2 linked regions of the Idiomarina loihiensis L2TR genome follow. Each later gene encodes a partner of the first gene's protein in a complex. Links are inferred from orthologs where the notes say so. Each region holds a gene or a part of one and is shown on either strand. Other genes may lie near its edges. The genes, in order: tsaB and tsaD.

Evidence for each region.
Region 2: the proteins of tsaB (region 1) and tsaD are in contact, whole or in part, in a solved structure (PDB 4WQ4), measured with the Escherichia coli proteins. The link is inferred for Idiomarina loihiensis L2TR from one-to-one orthologs.

Annotation. Positions count from the first base shown.
Region 1 is NC_006512.1:1,958,824-1,968,589, reverse strand. What follows is about bases 3,394-6,393. They hold tsaB (tRNA (adenosine(37)-N6)-threonylcarbamoyltransferase complex dimerization subunit type 1 TsaB), read left to right. Parts: upstream 3,394-4,551; coding sequence 4,552-5,235; downstream 5,236-6,393. Other genes in these bases: IL_RS09390 (alpha/beta fold hydrolase), read left to right, coding at 6,204-6,393; IL_RS09395 (Slp family lipoprotein), read left to right, coding at 5,614-6,192; IL_RS09400 (hypothetical protein), read left to right, coding at 5,302-5,601; IL_RS09410 (ATP-dependent DNA helicase), read left to right, coding at 3,394-4,574. Also shown: hisD (histidinol dehydrogenase), read right to left, coding at 1-1,066; hisG (ATP phosphoribosyltransferase), read right to left, coding at 1,069-1,962; IL_RS09415 (hypothetical protein), read left to right, coding at 2,300-2,572; more of IL_RS09410, read left to right, coding at 2,622-3,393; more of IL_RS09390, read left to right, coding at 6,394-7,073; long-chain-fatty-acid--CoA ligase FadD, read left to right, coding at 7,162-8,832; rnd (ribonuclease D), read left to right, coding at 8,829-9,766. UniProt on the Escherichia coli protein: Required for the formation of a threonylcarbamoyl group on adenosine at position 37 (t(6)A37) in tRNAs that read codons beginning with adenine.
Region 2 is NC_006512.1:2,097,397-2,107,031, forward strand. Bases 3,736-6,604 are described here. They hold tsaD (tRNA (adenosine(37)-N6)-threonylcarbamoyltransferase complex transferase subunit TsaD), read right to left. Parts: upstream 5,753-6,604; coding sequence 4,718-5,752; downstream 3,736-4,717. Other genes in these bases: folB (dihydroneopterin aldolase), read right to left, coding at 3,736-4,046; plsY (glycerol-3-phosphate 1-O-acyltransferase PlsY), read left to right, coding at 4,144-4,734; IL_RS10135 (amidase), read left to right, coding at 5,879-6,604. Also shown: IL_RS10100 (general secretion pathway protein GspB), read right to left, coding at 1-479; IL_RS10105 (ExeA family protein), read right to left, coding at 505-1,923; IL_RS10110 (CCA-adding enzyme), read left to right, coding at 2,033-3,145; folK (2-amino-4-hydroxy-6-hydroxymethyldihydropteridine diphosphokinase), read right to left, coding at 3,142-3,651; more of folB, read right to left, coding at 3,663-3,735; more of IL_RS10135, read left to right, coding at 6,605-7,435; IL_RS10140 (phosphodiesterase), read right to left, coding at 7,413-8,453; IL_RS10145 (type IV pilus twitching motility protein PilT), read right to left, coding at 8,453-9,487; IL_RS10150 (YggS family pyridoxal phosphate-dependent enzyme), read left to right, coding at 9,524-9,635.

The sequences.
Region 1 (9,766 bases):
CAAAGACAGAGCCTGCACGGGTCAACTGTGGCAGTAGATCACGCGCGTTATCCGTCTGAATAGAAAGGTGTTCGGGCGCATAGGTTTCGCTAATGGCTATGGCTTCATTCATATCGGCAACTACCAGCAGACGACTGGCCTGTAAGGCCTGCTCGGCAATATCGGCGCGACTTAGCTGAGCGCATTGTGCCATCAGTTCCTGCCGTACATTTTCGGCGACCGTCATTGAGGGCGTAAGCAAAATAACCTGAGAATCCGGTCCGTGCTCGGCTTGTGACAGTAAATCCGCCGCCACATAGGCCGGGTTTGCACTGTCATCAGCAATCACCAACAGCTCTGAGGGGCCTGCCGGTAAATCCATGGCACAACCGCTGTCATTCTGGCTAACCTGTTGCTTGGCTTCGGTAACAAAGCTGTTACCCGGGCCAAAGACTTTACCTACAGCAGGCGATGACTCTATACCGTACGCCAGCGCACCAATAGCCTGAGCGCCGCCACACAGGAGAATATCGGTTACGCCGCAACGCTTAGCAGCGTAGAGCAGGGCGGCTGGTAATTCGCCCTGTTTATTAGGCGGGCTGACCATAACCACACGCTGGCACCCGGCAATTTGCGCGGGTACACCCAGCATTAATGCGGTAGAGGGCAAGGTTGCGCTGCCCCCGGGAATGTATAAACCGACGGCGTCTAACGGCGCATAACGCAGTTCACATTGCACGCCTGGCGCGGTTTCAATGCTTAAGTCCTGCGGACGTTGCGCTTCGTGAAAGCGATAAATGGTTTGGTACGCAGTGTCTATGGCGCGTTTTACTTTGTCATCTAAACTAGCAACGGCTGCTTCCACCTGTTCATCGCTCATTCGCAATGAGGTCGCATCCGGGTTATCGAACTGGCGGGTATAGTTCAGTACCGCGCGCTCACCGTTATCACGAACGTCACTCAGAATAACTGCAACCTTCTCTCGCAGTGATTCTGCCTGAGCCCGTCCGGGGCGCGCTAAGCGTTGAGTTTGCTCCGCTGACGACAGGCTTTGCCATTGCTCAATGGGTATCCGTAATTCACTCATGATCACCCCATCATTTTTTCAATAGGTAGTACAAGTATCGAACTGCAGCCCATAGATTTAAGATCTTCCATGGTTTCCCAGAATAGCTTCTCGGTGCTGACCATGTGCACGGCAACCTGCTCGTCGGTGTGGCTAAGCGGCAAAATGGTTGGTGTTTCTGCGCCGGGTAACAACTCGACTACTTGCTCTAATTTGTTCTTTGGCGCGTGCAGCATAATGTATTTGCTTTCCCGTGCCATTTGCACGCCGTCTATGCGTGGCAGCAACTGGTCTATCATCGCCTGTTTTTCTTCCGACAGGCTGTCAGCGCGTTGTATTAGCTGCGCCTGAGAACGGAATATCACGTCTTTTTCGACTAACCCGTTTGCTTCCAGCGTAGCACCGGTGGAAACTAAGTCACATATCGCTTCGGCAAGGCCGGCACGGGGAGCTACTTCCACAGAACCGGTCAGCATAACCGTACGCGCATTCACGCCGTTGTCTTTCAGGTAACGCTTTAATAGTTGAGGGTAGGTAGTAGCAACGCGTAAACCGTCTAGATCTTTCAACGACTGATACTGGCTTTCTCTTGGCACCGCCAGCGACAAGCGGCACTGACCAAACTCAAGTCCACGTAATGGCTGATAGGCCGCGACAGAATCCGTTGCAATGCGCTCTAACCGGGCTTCTTCCAGCACGTTTTCGCCAACCAGACCTAAATCAACCACGCCGTCCATAACCAGACCCGGAATGTCGTCATCACGTACGCGCAGCAAATCGATAGGGTGACTGGTGCTGTGCGCAATTAAGCGTGCTTCGTTAACACTAAATTTCACACCGCAGGCATTCAGCAATGCCATAGATTCTTTACTCAGTCGTCCTGATTTCTGTATCGCAATGGTTAAACGGTCAGTCATAACAGCTCCTAAAATGAAAAACCCCCGAAGGTATATGCCTTTCGGGGGTTGTATAGTCAATCGAAAGGCTAGCGTTTATACGGCTAGCCCAAACATTAAGTTCACGGCTAGGCCATACAGTTCCAATGATGATGGTGGTGGCTGTGAACAAAACGCATAATTAACACTCCAATAAAAATAGTTTTACTTCGTAAAGTTGTATAGCACTATAACAGCTGAGAAATGTAATGCAAGAGTAAACTTATTGGTTATTTAGTCGATATAAGCTTATTATTTAACCAGTGGTTGTATAGTCAAATAACAGAATTCATTCTCTGCGAGGCGAAAGACAACAACAATGGCTAACTTTGATGCAATGGTTCCGTTGATCCCCAAAGACACTCGCGTGCCTGTGGACTTCGCCCGTGAGCAGATGAAAATAAACCAGATTGAGAAGATACGCGAACTCAACGCTGTAGATGAAGACGAAGGGGCTACCATCGAAGATGATCAAAAAAGAGAAAGTAGCCAACAGCATCAGCATCAACAATCGTCGGCTCAAACGGACGTTGAAGAGGTTGCTGATAACGATGAAACCTTATCTTCAGGACATATAGACACCTACGCCTAGGCAAACATCTATGTCATAATACGTGCCTATTTCTTCGGCGGTATAGGTTATGGCGACGGTTTTATCAGTATTTAAGCCAACAGGCGAGCTCGCACAAGCAATTACAAACTTTCAGCCACGTGCCGCTCAGCAGCAAATGGCAGAAGCCATAGCCGCTACTGTTAAGAAAAAAGGTGAGCTGGTCGTTGAAGCCGAGACCGGCACCGGCAAAACTTTTGCGTATTTGGCTCCTGTGCTACTGGGCAAAGGCAAAGCGATTGTTTCTACCGGTACTAAAAACCTTCAGGAACAGCTGTTCCACCGCGACTTACCCATGTTAAGAAAAGTGCTGGCGCCGGAAAAAGTTGTCGCTTTATTAAAAGGCCGTTCAAATTATTTGTGTCTGCACCGCATGGAGCAGGCAACCCAACAGGCCGGACAGTTCAGCAAAGACATTCAAAATCAGCTTATTACGGTAAAGCGCTGGGCGACATCCACTCGCAGTGGTGACGTGGGCGAGCTGAACGCCTTAGCGGAAGACGCCTCGGTATTACCGCAGGTAACCAGCACTCAGGACAACTGCCTGGGGCGGGACTGTCCGGTGTACGAAGACTGCCACTTAGTCAAAGCCCGCAAAGAAGCCATGGAAGCCGATATTGTGGTGGTCAACCATCATCTTTTCTTTGCCGATATGGCGCTAAAAGATACCGGCTTTGGTGAGTTGATTCCCAGCGTGGATACGGTGGTCTTTGACGAAGCTCATCAAATTCCGGACATTGCCAGCCAGTACTTTGGCGAAACGGTTTCCAGTCGGCAACTGACAGAAATGTGCGAAGAACTGCAGCGTTTATGTATGACTGAGCTGAAGGACTTGTCGCAGGCCAGCGCTATGGCACGTACGTTATTACAGACTCTGAAAGACTGGCGGTTGTTGTTTCCGCGGGACCCTATGCGCGGCAACTGGCGAGACTGGCGCAAAAAACCGGACGTTGCCGAGGTGGCTGAGCGAGTGCAGGAGCGTTTAACCCTGCTGACCGACGTCATGAAAACCGCTATCGGCCGTAATAAAGACTTTGATAATTTACATGAACGCGCTGAACAGCACCTCTATATTTGGCGTCAGCTAATGGACGTCGACCGCACCGGCTACAGCTTTTGGTTTGAAACTACACCCCGACACGTCAGTTTGCATCAAACCCCGCTAAGCGTTGCCAAGACCTTCGGGGGCTATATCAAGCGCAACAAAATGAGCTGGGTATTTACCTCTGCTACTTTGGCGGTTAACGGCAAGTTCGATTACTTTACCAAGCGTTTAGGCATAGATGACGCCGACACCTTGTTGCTGGAAAGCCCCTTTGACTTTGCGAAGCAGGCCAAGCTGTGTTTACCGCGTTATTTGCCCGAGGCCAACGACCCGAATCGGCATCAAATGTTGACTGAAATTGCGGAGCAGTGCGTTAAGGTGAACCGGGGGGGCACTTTTCTACTGTTTACCAGCCACCGTATGTTGCAGCAAATGGCCTCAATATTACGTGACAGGCTGGATCGCGACATTCTGGTGCAGGGCGAGTCCGGTAAAACAGAGTTACTGGAAACCTTCACCAAAAAAGGTAATGCCGTGCTGTTGGGTACTTCGTCCTTTTGGGAAGGGGTCGATGTGCGGGGTGAAGCCTTGCGTTGCGTTATTATCGACAAACTGCCGTTTGCCTCGCCGGATGACCCTTTGCTGAATGCGCGTGTTGAAGATGCCCGTTTGCGTGGTGTCGACGCCTTCAGCACGATACAATTGCCGCAGGCGATAATTGCGTTGAAGCAGGGCGCAGGACGGTTAATTCGTGATAAAGACGACTCCGGTGTGTTAATTGTTTGCGACAGTCGTTTAGTAACGCGCCAATACGGTAAGCAGTTTTTATCCAGCTTGCCAGCTATGTCGAGAACCCGGGATTTAAATGAAGCGCTGAGTTTTTTAGCGCAGGTTGCAGAGAAAGATGAAACCAATAATGACGAACTTATTAGCAGTTGATACGTCGACCGAAAATTGCTCAGTGGCTATTCGCTGGCAGGACAATTTCTTTAGCGAAGCAATAGAAAGCCCGCGGGAACATTCGCAGCGTTTACTGCCTTTTGTTGAACAAATGCTGCAGCAGGCAGAAACCGAATTAAGTCAGCTGGACGGGCTGGTCGTTGGCGTAGGGCCCGGCAGTTTTACCGGTGTACGCATCGGGGTATCCATGGCGCAGGGTCTTGCTTTTAGTGCCGAGTTACCAGTATATCCGGTCAGTAGCCTGCAGGCGTTAGCGCAGCAAGCCATTCGTAAACACAATGCAGAAGCGGTTGTGGCCTGTATTGATGCGCGCATGGGTGAAATTTATTACGCCTTGTACCGTAATAATAATGGTCTTGCTGAACAAATAACGGAGCCCGCCGTTGCTGAACCCTCTGCTAGTTTATTCGCAGAGCATAATGTCCAGGGCTTTCATACTGCGGGAACTGGCTGGGACAACTACGCCGGTACCCTAGACCCTAAGCAGGAATTAAAGCACAGCATGGATTGCCGGTTACCGCTGGCGGAAGACATGCTGACAATAGCAACTAAAGGTTGCGTTACTTCGGTCGATGCAGAGAACTTAGAACCTTTGTATGTTCGTAATGAAGTGACCTGGAAAAAATTGCCAGGTCGATAACTTGTAGAATGGCACTGAACTCGCCATAATAAAATCAGTCTTACTAACAGATGAGTCATCGTTGACGTGCGAATTAATCCGCAAGCGGTTCAGCCGCTAAACAGCCAACAGCAAGGGCCTCAAAGGTCTGCGCCGGAAGATCAGCAACGCCAGGAACAGAACCCGGCGAAAGTCGCTGATACCCGGCGGGTAGTGCCCGATGCCCGGCAAAGTCAGCGGCGCGCAGAACGGTGGGAGTCACTTAATACGTTTTACGATGAGCCACCACAACGTTCTCAAAAAGCACTTAATGCTTATCAAAACATAGCGTTAAGCGAGAAAAGAGAGCAAATTACGTCAATGTTTGGTGTTGATGTTTACGCCTGAGTGAGGTCTGTTATGAAAATGATATTTGCAGTATTAAGCGCAATGGTGCTTGCTGGTTGCACTTCGGTTCCGGATGAGCTTGCCACTGATAATGAAGAGGCTTTGGTGAGTTACAAGGTTGCCAAGCATCAGGGCGATGAAGTAGCCGGTGAGCCAGCCCGTTGGGGCGGTGTCATTGCCGATGTTCGCAACGCCGAAGATCATACCGTGCTGGAAGTCGTCAGCTTCCCGTTGAAGCGCTGGGGACGTCCTGAGGTTAGTGATAACAGCGATGGGCGTTTTTTAGCGGTAGTTAATGACTTTGTTGATCCCGACGTGTATCAGCAAGGCCGGTCAATCAGTTTTGTTGGTACGATAGGCCAAACTCAGCAGGGCAAAATTGACGAATATGTTTATACCTACCCGGTTATTGAAGCAACGGGTTATCACCTGTGGAAGATTGAAAAACAAAACAACCAGGTAGAAATTGACTATTCGCCATTGTGGTTCCGTCATAACTTCTATTCGCCTTATTATCCTTACCGTTATCCGGTTCCGGTACGTGTTCGTGTGCAGGACAACTCGGGTACTCCGGCTAAAAACCGCAACTAATTCGTTCTTTAATGGATTATAGAGAAACAGCAGAGCAGGCTACCCCAGTCAGTTATCAGCTGGACTGGGGTTCCGTTCGGGGGCTGTGCTGGGGCGATCCTAACGACATAAGAGTTGTTGCAACTCATGGTTGGTTAGACAACAGTCATAGCTTTTTACCTATAGCCCGGTACTGGTCACCTGAAAAAGGTGGTTTTTTAGCGCTTGACTGGCCCGGTCACGGGCACAGTGATCACCGTCCGGTGGGCAACTATTATCATTTTATCGACTATGCTTATGACTTATGGCAGCTGATTCAACAGCAGGACTGGCAGAATTTAACCTTGCTCGGTCACTCTATGGGGGGCTTTGTCAGCAATGTGGTTGCAGCATTAAGCCCTGAGCGTATTCAGCAACTGCTATTAGTTGAAGCCTTTGGGTTACTGGTGTCTGACGGAACGAATGCGCAGGAGCAGCTGAAACAGGGCTTTTTAAGTCGCAAAAAACTACAGACACCTCGCTGGCGAAGCTACGCGGATTTCGACTCCGCCGTAGAGGCCAGAGCCGCTCAGGCTGATTTTTCAGCCAATTTAGTCCGGTTAATTGTTGAACGTGGTTGCGAGCATGGTGAAGATGGCCGCTGGCACTGGCGGGCCGATGCCAGGGTAAAGACAACGTCGGCCTACAGGTTACCGAGTTCGGCAGTGGATGACTTGTTTGAAAAGTTAATCATGCCAGTGACCGTTGTGCGCGGGAGCCGCGGTTATGATCAGTTAGATAGCGCATTTAAGCGATGGCAGGATAAAGTTTCAGGCTTAAGTTGTAAGACATTGGAAGGTGGACATCACGTACATATGGAACAACCTGAGAAAATAGCTGAACTGCTTAAATCGTACGTTTAGCGGCTGGTAACGACTAGGATTAACTGGTCGGATATGCGATGATTGCGCCACTGAAAATAACTATAAATAGTGAGAGGCGGAGCCTTTTATGGATAAAATTTGGTTGGAAAACTACCCAGCGGGAGTACCGGAAACAATTGACCCGGATCACTTTGCGTCGTTGGTTGATATACTTGAGCAGTCCATTGAAAAGTACGGCGAGAAAACGGCTTTCGTAAATATGGACTCAGAAATGAGTTTCAAAGAACTGGGTCTGAAAACTCGCGACTTTGCCGCTTACCTGCACAGTACCGGCCTTAAAAAAGGCGATGCCGTTGCGGTTATGATGCCAAACTTGCTGCAATATCCTGTGGCGTTATTCGGTATTCTGCGAGCAGGCATGACTGTAGTGAACGTCAACCCACTTTACACGCCGCGCGAGTTAAAGCATCAGCTGGTAGATTCTCAGGCAAAAGCTCTGGTTATTCTGGAAAACTTTGCTCAAACCTATGAAAAAATCAAAGCAGAAGCTCCGCTCGATTTAGTTGTTACCACGCAAATAGGTGACCAGTTGCCTTTACTTAAGCGCTCTTTGGTTAACTTTGTGGTTAAGTATATAAAACGTATGGTGCCTTCGCATAATTTAAAAGGCACGGTGAGTTTTAATCAAGCGCTGGCCAAAGGAACCATGGCCGACTATAAACGTCCTGAAGTGACCGGTGATGATATTGCCTTTTTACAGTACACCGGCGGAACAACGGGGGTGGCAAAAGGCGCTATGCTGTCGCACCGTAATATGGTTGCTAACCTTGAACAAGTTTCCTCGGTTATTACGCCCATAATGAATGATGGCGAAGAAACCATTATTACCGCGCTGCCGCTTTATCATATCTTTGCGTTAACCGCGAACTGCCTTACCTTTATAAAGCACGGTGGCAAGAACGTCTTAATTACCAACCCGCGCGACATGCCGAACTTTGTGAAAGAGCTGAATAAGTATCCTTTCTCAATGATTTCAGGGGTTAACACGCTGTTTAATGGCCTGTTGAATACCAAGGGCTTTAAAGACGTCAATTTCTCGAATTTAAAAATTGCTCTGGGCGGCGGCATGGCGGTCCAGCGTGCAGTGGCCGACGAGTGGGAGCGGGTAACCAAGTCTCGTTTGCTGGAAGGTTATGGTTTAACCGAGTGTTCTCCGGTGGTTACCGTTAACCCTTACGATATTGAACATTACACGGGCAGCATTGGTTTGCCGGTACCAAGTACCGACATGCGTATTGTTGACCCTGAAACGCGCGAAGAAGTGGCTTTAGGTGAACCGGGCGAGCTGGAAGTGAAAGGCCCGCAAGTTATGGTGGGTTACCTTAACCGTCCTGATGCGACAGCAGAATCAATTAAAGACGGTTGGTTTGCAACGGGTGACATGGCCACTGTTGATGAGCGTGGTTACTTCAAAATTGTGGATCGTAAAAAGGACATGATTTTGGTGTCGGGTTTTAATGTTTATCCGAACGAAATTGAAGACGTACTAGCTGACCATCCTAAAATTCTTGAGTCGGCAGCCATAGGCGTGCCGCACGAATCGTCTGGTGAAGCGGTAAAAGTCTTCATTGTGGCAAAAGATAAATCACTGACCGAACGTGAAGTTATCGACTTTTCGCGCGAAAACCTGACCGGTTACAAAGTACCTAAACTGGTTGAGTTTCGTGATGAATTGCCTAAATCCAACGTCGGCAAAATAATTCGCCGTGAATTACGCGATGAAGAGGATGAAGCTTGACTCTGCCGTTAGAATTACCCGAGTCGGTACAACAATACCGGCTCGTTACCACCACTGATGATTTACAAGATCTCTGCCAGCAGGCCGTAAAATGCGGTTGGTTCGCTATTGACTCTGAGTTTGTGCGTGAACGCACTTATTACGCTCAGTTAGGCTTATTACAAATTCACGCTAACGGCACAACGGCTGTTATTGACCCGTTGGCGGATATTGATTTAGAGCCTTTATGGCAGCTGATTTCCGGCGATGAAGTCGAAACCGTATTGCATGCCGGTGGCGAAGATATTGAACTGTTTTTTCAGCAAAGCAGCGGCCGCCAACCCAAACAAATTTTTGATAGCCAGATAGCCGCCGGTTTTTGTGGCCTGGGTGACTCAATGGGCTACGCACGTTTAGTCGATGCCTTATTTGACGGCGTTGAGCTGGACAAAAGCTTGTCACGTACCAACTGGCTTAAGCGTCCGTTAAGCGATGAACAGTTAGACTATGCTGCCGCCGATGCCAGTTATCTGGCGATAATGTACCCGTATCTTAAAGCTTTGTGTGAAGAAAAAGGTGTGCTGGATATTGTGTACGAAGAGTCGCAAATTCAGGTGCGTAAACGCACACAAAGCTGGCCGGATGATCTGCTCTATTTGGGCGTAGGCAATGCCTGGCAGCTGAACCCGCGGCAACTGGCTGCACTTAAAATTCTGACGCCCTGGCGTTTACACAAAGCGCGCGAGCGCGACATTCCGCTGGGCTTTATTGCCAAGGACGGGGTCTTGCTTGAGCTAGCCCGAAGAATGCCAAAAAATGACGACGAGCTAAGCCGCATTCCAGATTTAGCCCCCATGTCACGCAAGTATTCGGGGCGCGATATTATTCGCTGTATTCAGCAAGCCGAACAAGTGCCCGAGTCTGAATTTCCGCAAACGTTGGAACGTCTGGACGA
Region 2 (9,635 bases), 140 kb from region 1 along the record:
GAAGGGATTACACTAGTATCGGCTCTATTATCATCGCTATTGCTGGTGTCGTTCACTGCCGCTTCAAAACGCTGCAACAAGTCTGGCGAAACAGTAGAAAGATCCAGAGCCTGCCGCTGCGATCCAGCTTGGGCGCTTGGCTCGGGTTCTGATGATTGCTGTTGACCACTGCTTTGTGTGACTTCGGGTTCTTCTTCCGGAACGGGTTCGGGTTCTGCTTCCCATTCAACCGATTCAATACTGGCGGTTTCTCCCCACCGGAAGCCTTCCGCTTCAGGACGTTCAGACTGGTTTGTTTCACCAAGCCAAACAGCTCCGGCAGAGCCCAGCACTGCGCCGAGAATAAGCACCAAAGGCCAAAGTAACCAACTCCAGCTACGGCTGTGTTTATCGTTAGCCATAAGCGAGGCATCAAGCACCGAGGTTTGTTTTAATAATGGCGACTGTTGCTGCTTTAATGCTTTTAATAAGGATGACATTATTTGCTCTCTTTACTCGCTTTTTTCATTCGCTTTCTTTACTCAATCTGGGCCCAAAGTCAGACGCGCGTGATGCCAGCCATGCCATTGTCGCTTCATCTAGTTTCCCGGTTACCCTTAGCCCCTGGCTTTTTTGCAGCTCTTTAAATTGCTCGTCCGATGACTTGCTTTGCCATTTAGAACCCAGGTGTTTTATCAGCTGTTCACGAACCCACTGTTGGTGTGCGTCGTCACTTTCAGCCAGCGGCTGTTGATACAAAATAAGGAAAGCCCCGTTCCAGCCATTAGTATCTATCGCCGTACCATCGGTTATTAAATCGGCGCTTTTATCTCGCCTATAAAGCAATGCCGGGTAATTAATGCTGCGCAGTTGCTGCAGGCTCTGGTTTAACTCAAGACAGACGAGATCATATTGTTCTATCCACTGACAAAAATCAGTATCTACCGGCGGTTCGGGCAAGCCCCAGACACTCGCCAACTCTTTTGCGGCCTGATACTGACTGCTGGACGTTGCGTCCAACGGTTTTTCCGTATCGTTAATCAGGGTGTAACTGCCAGCCGCGCTGGCGACAAGAAGCAAAAAAGCCCCCGCCCAACGCCATAAAGCTGAGTGCGGCTGTCTATTCCGACTACCGGTAGTGCCATTCAGCTCAATATGCGCTTGCTGTATATGCCTTGGCAACACTTCGCTACTGGATTCCGTATAAGCTGCCAACAATGCCCGGTCACAATAAAGGTTTAATAAACGGGGAATACCCTGGGTTAACTGGTGTGCCTTCCTTCCTGCAGCAGCAGTAAACAAAGGCCGGTTTGCGCCAGCCACCTGCAGGCGGTAAGCAATGTAGCGTTGCGTGTCCTGCTCGGTCAGCGGCAAAATATGATAGCGGGCGGTAATACGCTGTGCCAGTTGACGAAGCTCCTGTCGGCGCAGTAAGTCCTGTAATTCCGGCTGACCAATTAAAATGACCCGAAGCAATTTACGATCATGAGTTTCTAAGTTGGTCAGTAACCTCAGCTGTTCCAGAACCTGTGGTCGCAAATGCTGAGCTTCATCAATGAGCACCACACATTGGCGGCCATCATCATTAGCTTTCAGAAAAAACTGGCTGAGCTTATCGGTCAGTGTTTTACGGGTCGCAGAGCGCTTTTGATAACGAATACCAAACTCATCGCACAGGCTGGCAAGCAGTTCATCTTCATTCAACATAGGGTTGAGGATGAACGCCGTTTCCGTTGACTCGGGCAACTGCTCCAGTAACGCTCTGGATACCGTGGTTTTACCTGTGCCCACTTCCCCGGTTAACAGAATAAAACCACCGCTGCCTTGTAGCCCCTGTGTAAGATGCGCCAAAGCCTCCTGATGCCGTTCACTCAGGTAAAGGTAATTTGGGTCCGGGGCAATGGAGAAAGGCTCTGCCTGAAGACCAAAATAGTTCTGATACATATCGGCCCGCTACTGTGCTGATAATATTATTTGTTCAACAGTGTAACGACTTGCTTGCACATCGACCAGTGATTCGACATGATCATGCCAAACAAAGTTGAGGTGAACAGTGGACGTATACTTAGTTGGTGGCGCAGTACGCGATAAACTTCTGAAATTACCAGTACACGAACGCGACTGGGTAGTGGTCGGTGCCCGTGCAGAAGACTTGCTGAAACAGGGGTTTCTGCAAGTTGGTAAAGACTTCCCGGTGTTCCTGCACCCCAGTACCCGCGAAGAATACGCACTGGCCCGGACTGAACGAAAATCCGGCAAAGGCCACACCAGCTTTGACGTTTTTGCCTCTCCCGATGTGACTCTGGAAGATGATTTAGCCCGCCGGGATTTAACCATTAACGCCATTGCGCAAAGTGAGGACGGTGAAATAGTCGATCCATACAATGGCGTGCAAGATATTAAAGCGCGCAAGTTACGCCATGTTTCTGAGGCTTTTACTGAGGATCCGCTAAGGGTATTAAGAGTGGCGCGCTTTGCCGCACGTTTTGCCCACTTAGATTTTACCGTCGCCGAAGAGACTCAGCAAATGCTGCAGGAAATGTCAGCCAGTCAGGAACTCAGTCACTTAGTCCCTGAACGGGTCTGGCGGGAATGGGAGAAGTCACTGTTAACCCAAACGCCAACTGTCTTTTTAACTCTGCTTAGAGACATACAGGCGCTTTCTCAGGTGTTACCCGGAATAACCGCCGATGATTCACAACTGCAACGATTGCAAAGAACATCGGCTTATTCCGATTCAGTGACGCTAAGATTTGCCAGCTTATTTATAGAGCAAGAAACCCCTGAGAGCCTGAAGCAGTTCTGCAGGCAACTGGCCATACCGAATCATTATCGTGACAGCGCTTTGCTGGCAAGAAATCATGAAGATTTCATTACCACACCGGAGCTCCCAGAAAAAGCTCAATTGGCTGCACTACTGAAACAAATTGACTACTGGCGCCGACCGGAGAAGCTGGAGCAGTTGCTACAGTTACGGCAAGCTGAATATAGTGAATCTAAGCAGCAGAAAAGTATTGCTGCTCAGCATAAAAAGTTACGTTCGGGGGCAGAAAAAGCCGCAGCGCTTAATGCTGGGACTTTGCAGCAGCAGGGCTTTACCGGTAAAGCCCTGGGCGATGCTTTACGCGAACAGCGTGAGCAGATACTGGCTGAGGCATTGAATTAACCTTCCAGCCAAGAAGTGTCGCTAATAGGCTCTAATTGTTGCGGTGAGTCTTTATGAGTCTGCTGGTATTGCTCCCACAACTGCTCGTAACTCACATTTAAAAGCGGATGCAGGTGGTGCCCGGCTATTTCAGCCAGTGGCCAGAGCACAAAGGCATTTTCAAGAATTTCGCCACGGGGCAACTGCGGTTGTTGCTCCCGAATAACGTCATCATACAATAAGACATCAATGTCTAATGTTCGCGGGCTGAACTTAGCACTGCCCGGAATCCGTCCGTTTTCCTGCTCAATGCGCTTGCATTCAGCCAGAACTTCGGTAACAGAAAGGTTGGTTATTACCTCCACCACCAGATTGTAAAAATCACTTCCGGAAAACCCTACCGAGGCACTGCGAAAAATTCTTGAGCGTTGTTGCCAGGTAAAGCTCTTTGCAATGGCTTTCAACCCTGCCCGAATATGTTTTTCACGATCCGTATTAGAACCTATTCCGAGAAAAACTTGCGCCACAACTTATCCTCTTACCCAAATGGGCTGTCGAAAACACTTCGGCGAACGCTTACAGCCACCGTTTTAGCATTAGGCACAGCTCCGGGTTTAGCCACCCGCACTTCAACGTTCTGCACACCGAATTCATTCAAAATGAGGCTGGCAACGCCTTCAGCAACCGTTTCTATGAGCTGACGCGGCTTCTCTGCTACCCAGGCCGACACTCGCTCGCTCACCAGTGCATAATCTAAAGCGTCGTCAATATTGTCAGTAACTGCCGCGCGCTGGTTGTCCCAGCTCATCTGAATATCCAGCACCAACTGCTGTTTTTTTTCTTTTTCCCAGTCATAGACACCAATGATGGTTTCTACGGTTAAGCCTTCAATGCTAACGACATCAATATCTGCTTGTTCCATTTGTGTTAACCCGTGGTAATTGCCCAAAAAACCGCTTATTCTAGGGACATTGAGTTTTAATCGCAGTCTACCTTAACCAACGAGGGATTCGTACCCCATGACAGCGCTTACTTTACTGATGATACTTTCAGCCTACCTTCTGGGCTCTATCAGTAGCGCTGTGGTTATCTGCCGGCTTTGGGGCTTACCTGACCCGCGCAAAGAAGGTTCCGGCAACCCCGGAGCCACGAATGTTTACCGGGTTGGCGGAAAAATCCCTGCGTTATTAACTCTTTGGTTTGATGTTTTAAAAGGTATGGTTCCGGTGTGGGGCTCTTACTTTCTCGGCATTGAGCCCTTTTTCCTTGGGCTAATTGCGGTTGCAGCCTGCCTTGGCCATATTTTTCCGCTTTACTTTCATTTTCGTGGCGGCAAAGCTGTTGCTACCGCCTTAGGTGCTATGTTTCCGGTTGCCTGGGAAATGGCGTTGTTGCTCATTGCCACCTGGTTACTGGTTTTCCGTGTCAGCCGGGTATCCTCTTTAGCGGCTTTAGTAACCGTCTGTCTGGCACCCTTTTATGCCTATTGGATAAAACCCCAATACACAGTGCCGGTTATTATGATTTCGCTATTAATACTCTGGCGTCACCAGGCCAATATTCTGCGCTTGTCCTCCGGCGAAGAAAAAGCCTTTAAACGGCGTCGCTAATATTCACCATGGGTTTCAAATCTGTCATCGGCCATCTTGGGTGTGTTTTCACTGCCAATGGCTCACGTTCTCCCGCTTCTAAACGCAGAGCGCCCGCTAAGGCGATCATCGCACCGTTATCAGTACAAAATTCCGTACGCGGGTAAAATATCTGGCCCTTTTGTTTTTCTAATAAAGCTTCAAGTTTTGCGCGTAAATGCTTATTGGCACTGACCCCACCGGCAACGACCAAACGCTTGTAACCGGTTTCTTTTAGCGCCCGGCGACATTTAATCACCAAGGTATCAACCACCGCATCTTCAAATGCCCGCGCAATATCCGCCAGGGTCTGCTCATCACTGTCATTAGCGGCCAGAGTATTAGCCGCAGAAGTTTTCAAACCACTGAAAGAAAAATTAAGACCTGGTCTGTCTGTCATTGGTCTGGGAAAGGTAAAACGATCGCTGTTGCCCTGTTCAGCCAAAGCAGCCAATCGCGGCCCCCCGGGATAATCAAGCCCCATTAGCTTAGCTGTTTTATCAAAAGCCTCGCCTGCGGCGTCGTCTACTGATTCGCCCAGCAAATGATAATCGCCTATACCTTTTACTTGAACCAGTTGAGTATGCCCGCCGGAAACCAACAAGGCGACAAAAGGAAATTCGGGCTGGTTTTCTTCCAGCATAGGCGCCAGCAAATGGCCTTCCATATGATGAACTCCAACCGCGGGTAAATTCCATCCAAAAGCCAGACTACGACCAATACAAGCACCAACTAACAGAGCACCAACCAGCCCAGGCCCCATTGTATAAGCAATACCATCCAGTTGCTGATGCGAAATCCCGGCCTCTTTGAGCGCAGCTTTAATCAACGGTAAGGTCTTGCGCACGTGGTCACGAGATGCCAGCTCGGGCACTACGCCGCCGTAGTCGGCATGCAGTTTCACCTGCGAGTACAACTGGTGGGCTAATAAGCCTTTTTCGGTGTCGTACACCGCAACACCCGTTTCATCACAAGACGTTTCAATACCCAATACCCGCATAATACTAACCAATTCTGCTATTTACCGACAATTGACGCTATTTTACCTGATTTTTATTCGCATGACTCGCCTTACAGGAAAAGTTATGCCACTTTATGAAAACATAAAAACAACAAAGGCTTTAGCATGAGACAACTCGTTGCATTTCTATTTATTCTGACCTTATCGGCTTGTCAGACATCACCGACGGAGCAGGGTAAGTTTTCCTGGCAGGACGCCTCTGTTATCGAATTGCAAAACACCATGACCAATGGTGATTTAAATGCCGAACAACTCACACAATATTATTTGCAGCGCATCAATACTCATAACCGTCAGGGTGCGAATTTACGAGCGGTAAACAGCGTAAATGAGAATGCTCTGAAAGATGCCAGACGGCTTGATGCCGAGCGCGAACAAGGCAAGGTTCGCGGTCCATTGCACGGCATTCCTGTTCTGTTAAAAGACAACATCGATACCGCCGACGGTATGGCAAATACCGGGGGTTCATTATTGTTCGCAGAAAACTACCCGGAAGATGATGCTTTTCTTGTAGAACAATTGCGTGATGCCGGAGCTATTATTTTAGGCAAAGCCAACTTAAGTGAGTGGGCGAATTTTCGCTCTACCCGCTCCAGTTCGGGCTGGAGTGCTATTGGAGGTCAGGCCGTGAATCCGTATGACACGACTCGCTCTACTTGTGGCTCCAGTGCAGGTTCCGCTACCGCTGTTGCCGCCGATTTAGTCGCACTTGCGGTAGGTACCGAAACCGACGGCTCGTTAACCTGTCCGGCCGCTGTTAATGGCATTGTTACCATCAAGCCAACGCTGGGCCTTATCAGTCGCGACGGCATTATCCCTATTGCGCATAGTCAGGATACTGCAGGCCCAATGGCTCGTAGCGTAGCCGGAGCCGCCTTAATGCTGGATGCGATGCAAGCTTACGATCCGGATGACCCCGCAGGCTATCGTACTGAAACGAATTTTGCCTCGCATTTAAAAGCAGACGGACTCGAAGGCAAGCGTATTGGTGTGGTTCGTAACTTAATGGGTTACAACAACTTGCTTGACGAACAGTTCGAGCAACAGCTCTCGATTATGGAAGCTCAGGGAGCTGAAATTATTAACGTTGAGATGACAACCTACGGAGAATACGGCGGCGATGAATTTACCGTGCTGCTGTATGAGTTTCAACAGGATATGGCGGCTTACCTGAGCAGCACGAATCTGCCCTATAACAATTTAAGCGATATGATAGCGGCAAATAATGAATTGCCTGAGCAGGAGTTATCACTATTTGGTCAGGAGCTCTTTGAAATGGCAGAGGCTCAGGATGACGAAGCCGCTTATCAGAAAGCGTTGGCCAAAAGCAAAAAGCTGGCAGGTAAAGAAGGCATCGATGCCATGCTTGAGGAGAACAATATCGACTTACTAATAGCTCCGACAACAAGCCCTGCCTGGAAAATCGATCACGTACTTGGCGACAACTATTCAGGCTCAGCCAGTTCACCGGCTGCCGTTGCCGGATACCCGCACATATCAGTGCCTATGGGTTATATCCAAATTGGAGACGAACCCGCCCTGCCGGTCGGTATCAGTTTCTTTGGCGCTGCACGCTCTGAGGCCACGCTCATAGAAGCGGCTTTCGCCTACGAACAGGCAACAAAGCACCGTAAACCGCCTAATCTGGTTGTAACTGACTAAGGTTGAGTTTACGAGTATCGAGCGGCCGGCCGTCGACATCGCGGAGTGTTAGTTCCAGTTCCGGCTGCTCTTTCCAAATAACTTCAACTTGACCGTAACGGCTTTCAGCATAAGCCTCACCGTCGCGATAACTAGATGAGTAAGGCGTTTCACCATCAAAGTTAATGGACCCAGGCGTCACCTGCCAGAGTGGATAAGGCAGGAATTCATCTGACTTAGCGAACTCACCGAACAAGCGGTCACCGCTCGCCAGCAATAAACCTGAAGGTTTCAGTTCCGTTAACAACTCTTTTAAACGGTTTTGTTCGCGCAAGTAAAGTGCCCAGCTATCATAGCCATTGGCAGGAGCTATTACCGGTGTCGCGCTCATAATAATGCGGACTTCGGCAGGCTGTTGTAATTGCTCCGCAAGCCACTGCCATTGCTCATCACCCAGCAAATCGCCCGTATTATTCGACTCATAAGGACCTAAATCAGCATTAAAGCGGCGAGTCTGACGCTCTACCCAGCCCACCTGACTCAGTGGGTCACGGTTCCAGCGACCGTCCAGAACAATAACCTGCACACGTTGCGGTTCATTCCCAAAAATTACGCTCTTTGCAATACCATGACTTTGAAACAGCCGTTCCGAGGTTGCCGGCTCACGCCAGAAGGTAAGAAAGTGGTTGCGGACGGCATAGCGATTCGGGTTATTTTTTCCGCTCTTGCCATCCAGACTGTAATCGTTGCGGTTCCAGACCGACATAACCGCAGAGTTGCGTCGCAGAACCCGTGGCCCGCGGTAACGGTTAAACACCTCATAGGCATCCAGTAAGTCGTCCATGTCGCCGGCGTTCTCACCGATAGTATCACCCAGGAACACAAAGACTTCAGGCTGCGCATGATTAATCGCATCCCAGACTTCCTGTCGCTTGGTATGGTCAATGCAACAGCCAAAAGCCACTCGTGTTGTCTGCTGTGCAGGCGCACTAAACGCCGCAGCCAACAGCAGAAGCAGCCAAACGCTCCGTATTAGCATTAGAAATCCTCTTTAGTCACCGCACAGCGGCGTGCCTCTTCTGCCTCTATATCGCCACGAGCCAGTAATTTCTTGAGTGCCTGATCTAATGTTTGCATGCCCCGCTCTGCTCCAGTTTGAATAGAGGAGTACATTTGCGCCACTTTGTCTTCTCGAATCAAGTTTTTAATAGCTGGCGATGACAGCATAATTTCATGTGCGGCAACACGACCACCGCCAACTCGTTTTAGCAAGCTCTGCGAGATAACCGCACGTAAAGATTCTGACAGCATGGAGCGGATCATCGGTTTATCATCGCCCGGAAATACGTCAATAATGCGGTCGATAGTTTTAGGTGCAGAAGTTGTATGCAAGGTACCTAAAACTAAATGCCCGGTTTCGGCTGCCGTCATAGCTAAACGGATGGTTTCTAAATCGCGCATTTCACCCACCAGAATCACATCAGGATCTTCACGCAGTGCTGAGCGCAGGGCCGCACTGAAACTGCGAGTGTCCCGATGAACTTCACGCTGGCTGACCAGGCTTTTTTGATTGTCGTGAACGAATTCTATGGGGTCCTCAATGGTTAAAATATGCAACGCCCGGTTTTGATTCAAATAATTAACCATGGCCGCCAATGTGGTTGATTTACCCGAGCCAGTCGGTCCGGTTACTAACACTAAACCCCGGTTAGCACTGACAATGTCCTTAAATATCTCCGGAGCATCCAGTTGCTCTAAAGTGGTGACTTCGGCAGGTATCATACGAAAAGCGGCGGCAATGCCTTTGCGCTGGGTAAACACGTTGGCACGGAAACGCGCAACGCCTTCTATTTCAAAGGAAAAATCACACTCAAATTTTTCCTCGAACTCCTGCCACTGGCCTTTGGTCATCACCTCAAACAACATGTCTTTCAGCTCATCCGGCTGATGCTCGGGTTGATTTAGCGGACGAATGTCCCCATCCACTCTAATCATAGGGACACTGCCGGAGGACAAATGTAAGTCCGAGGCATTTTGTTTCACACTGAAGGCCAGTAATTCGTTAACATTCATATATCTTATCCCTGAATAAGTGAGATGACGGTGGCAATGACAACTAAGGTAGCAGAAAAGATAACAAATAATCTCGCGGAAATACGTCAGCAATTGCAGATTTTATCTGAAGAATCGCCACACCAGCAGTCGGTCAAATTGCTGGCGG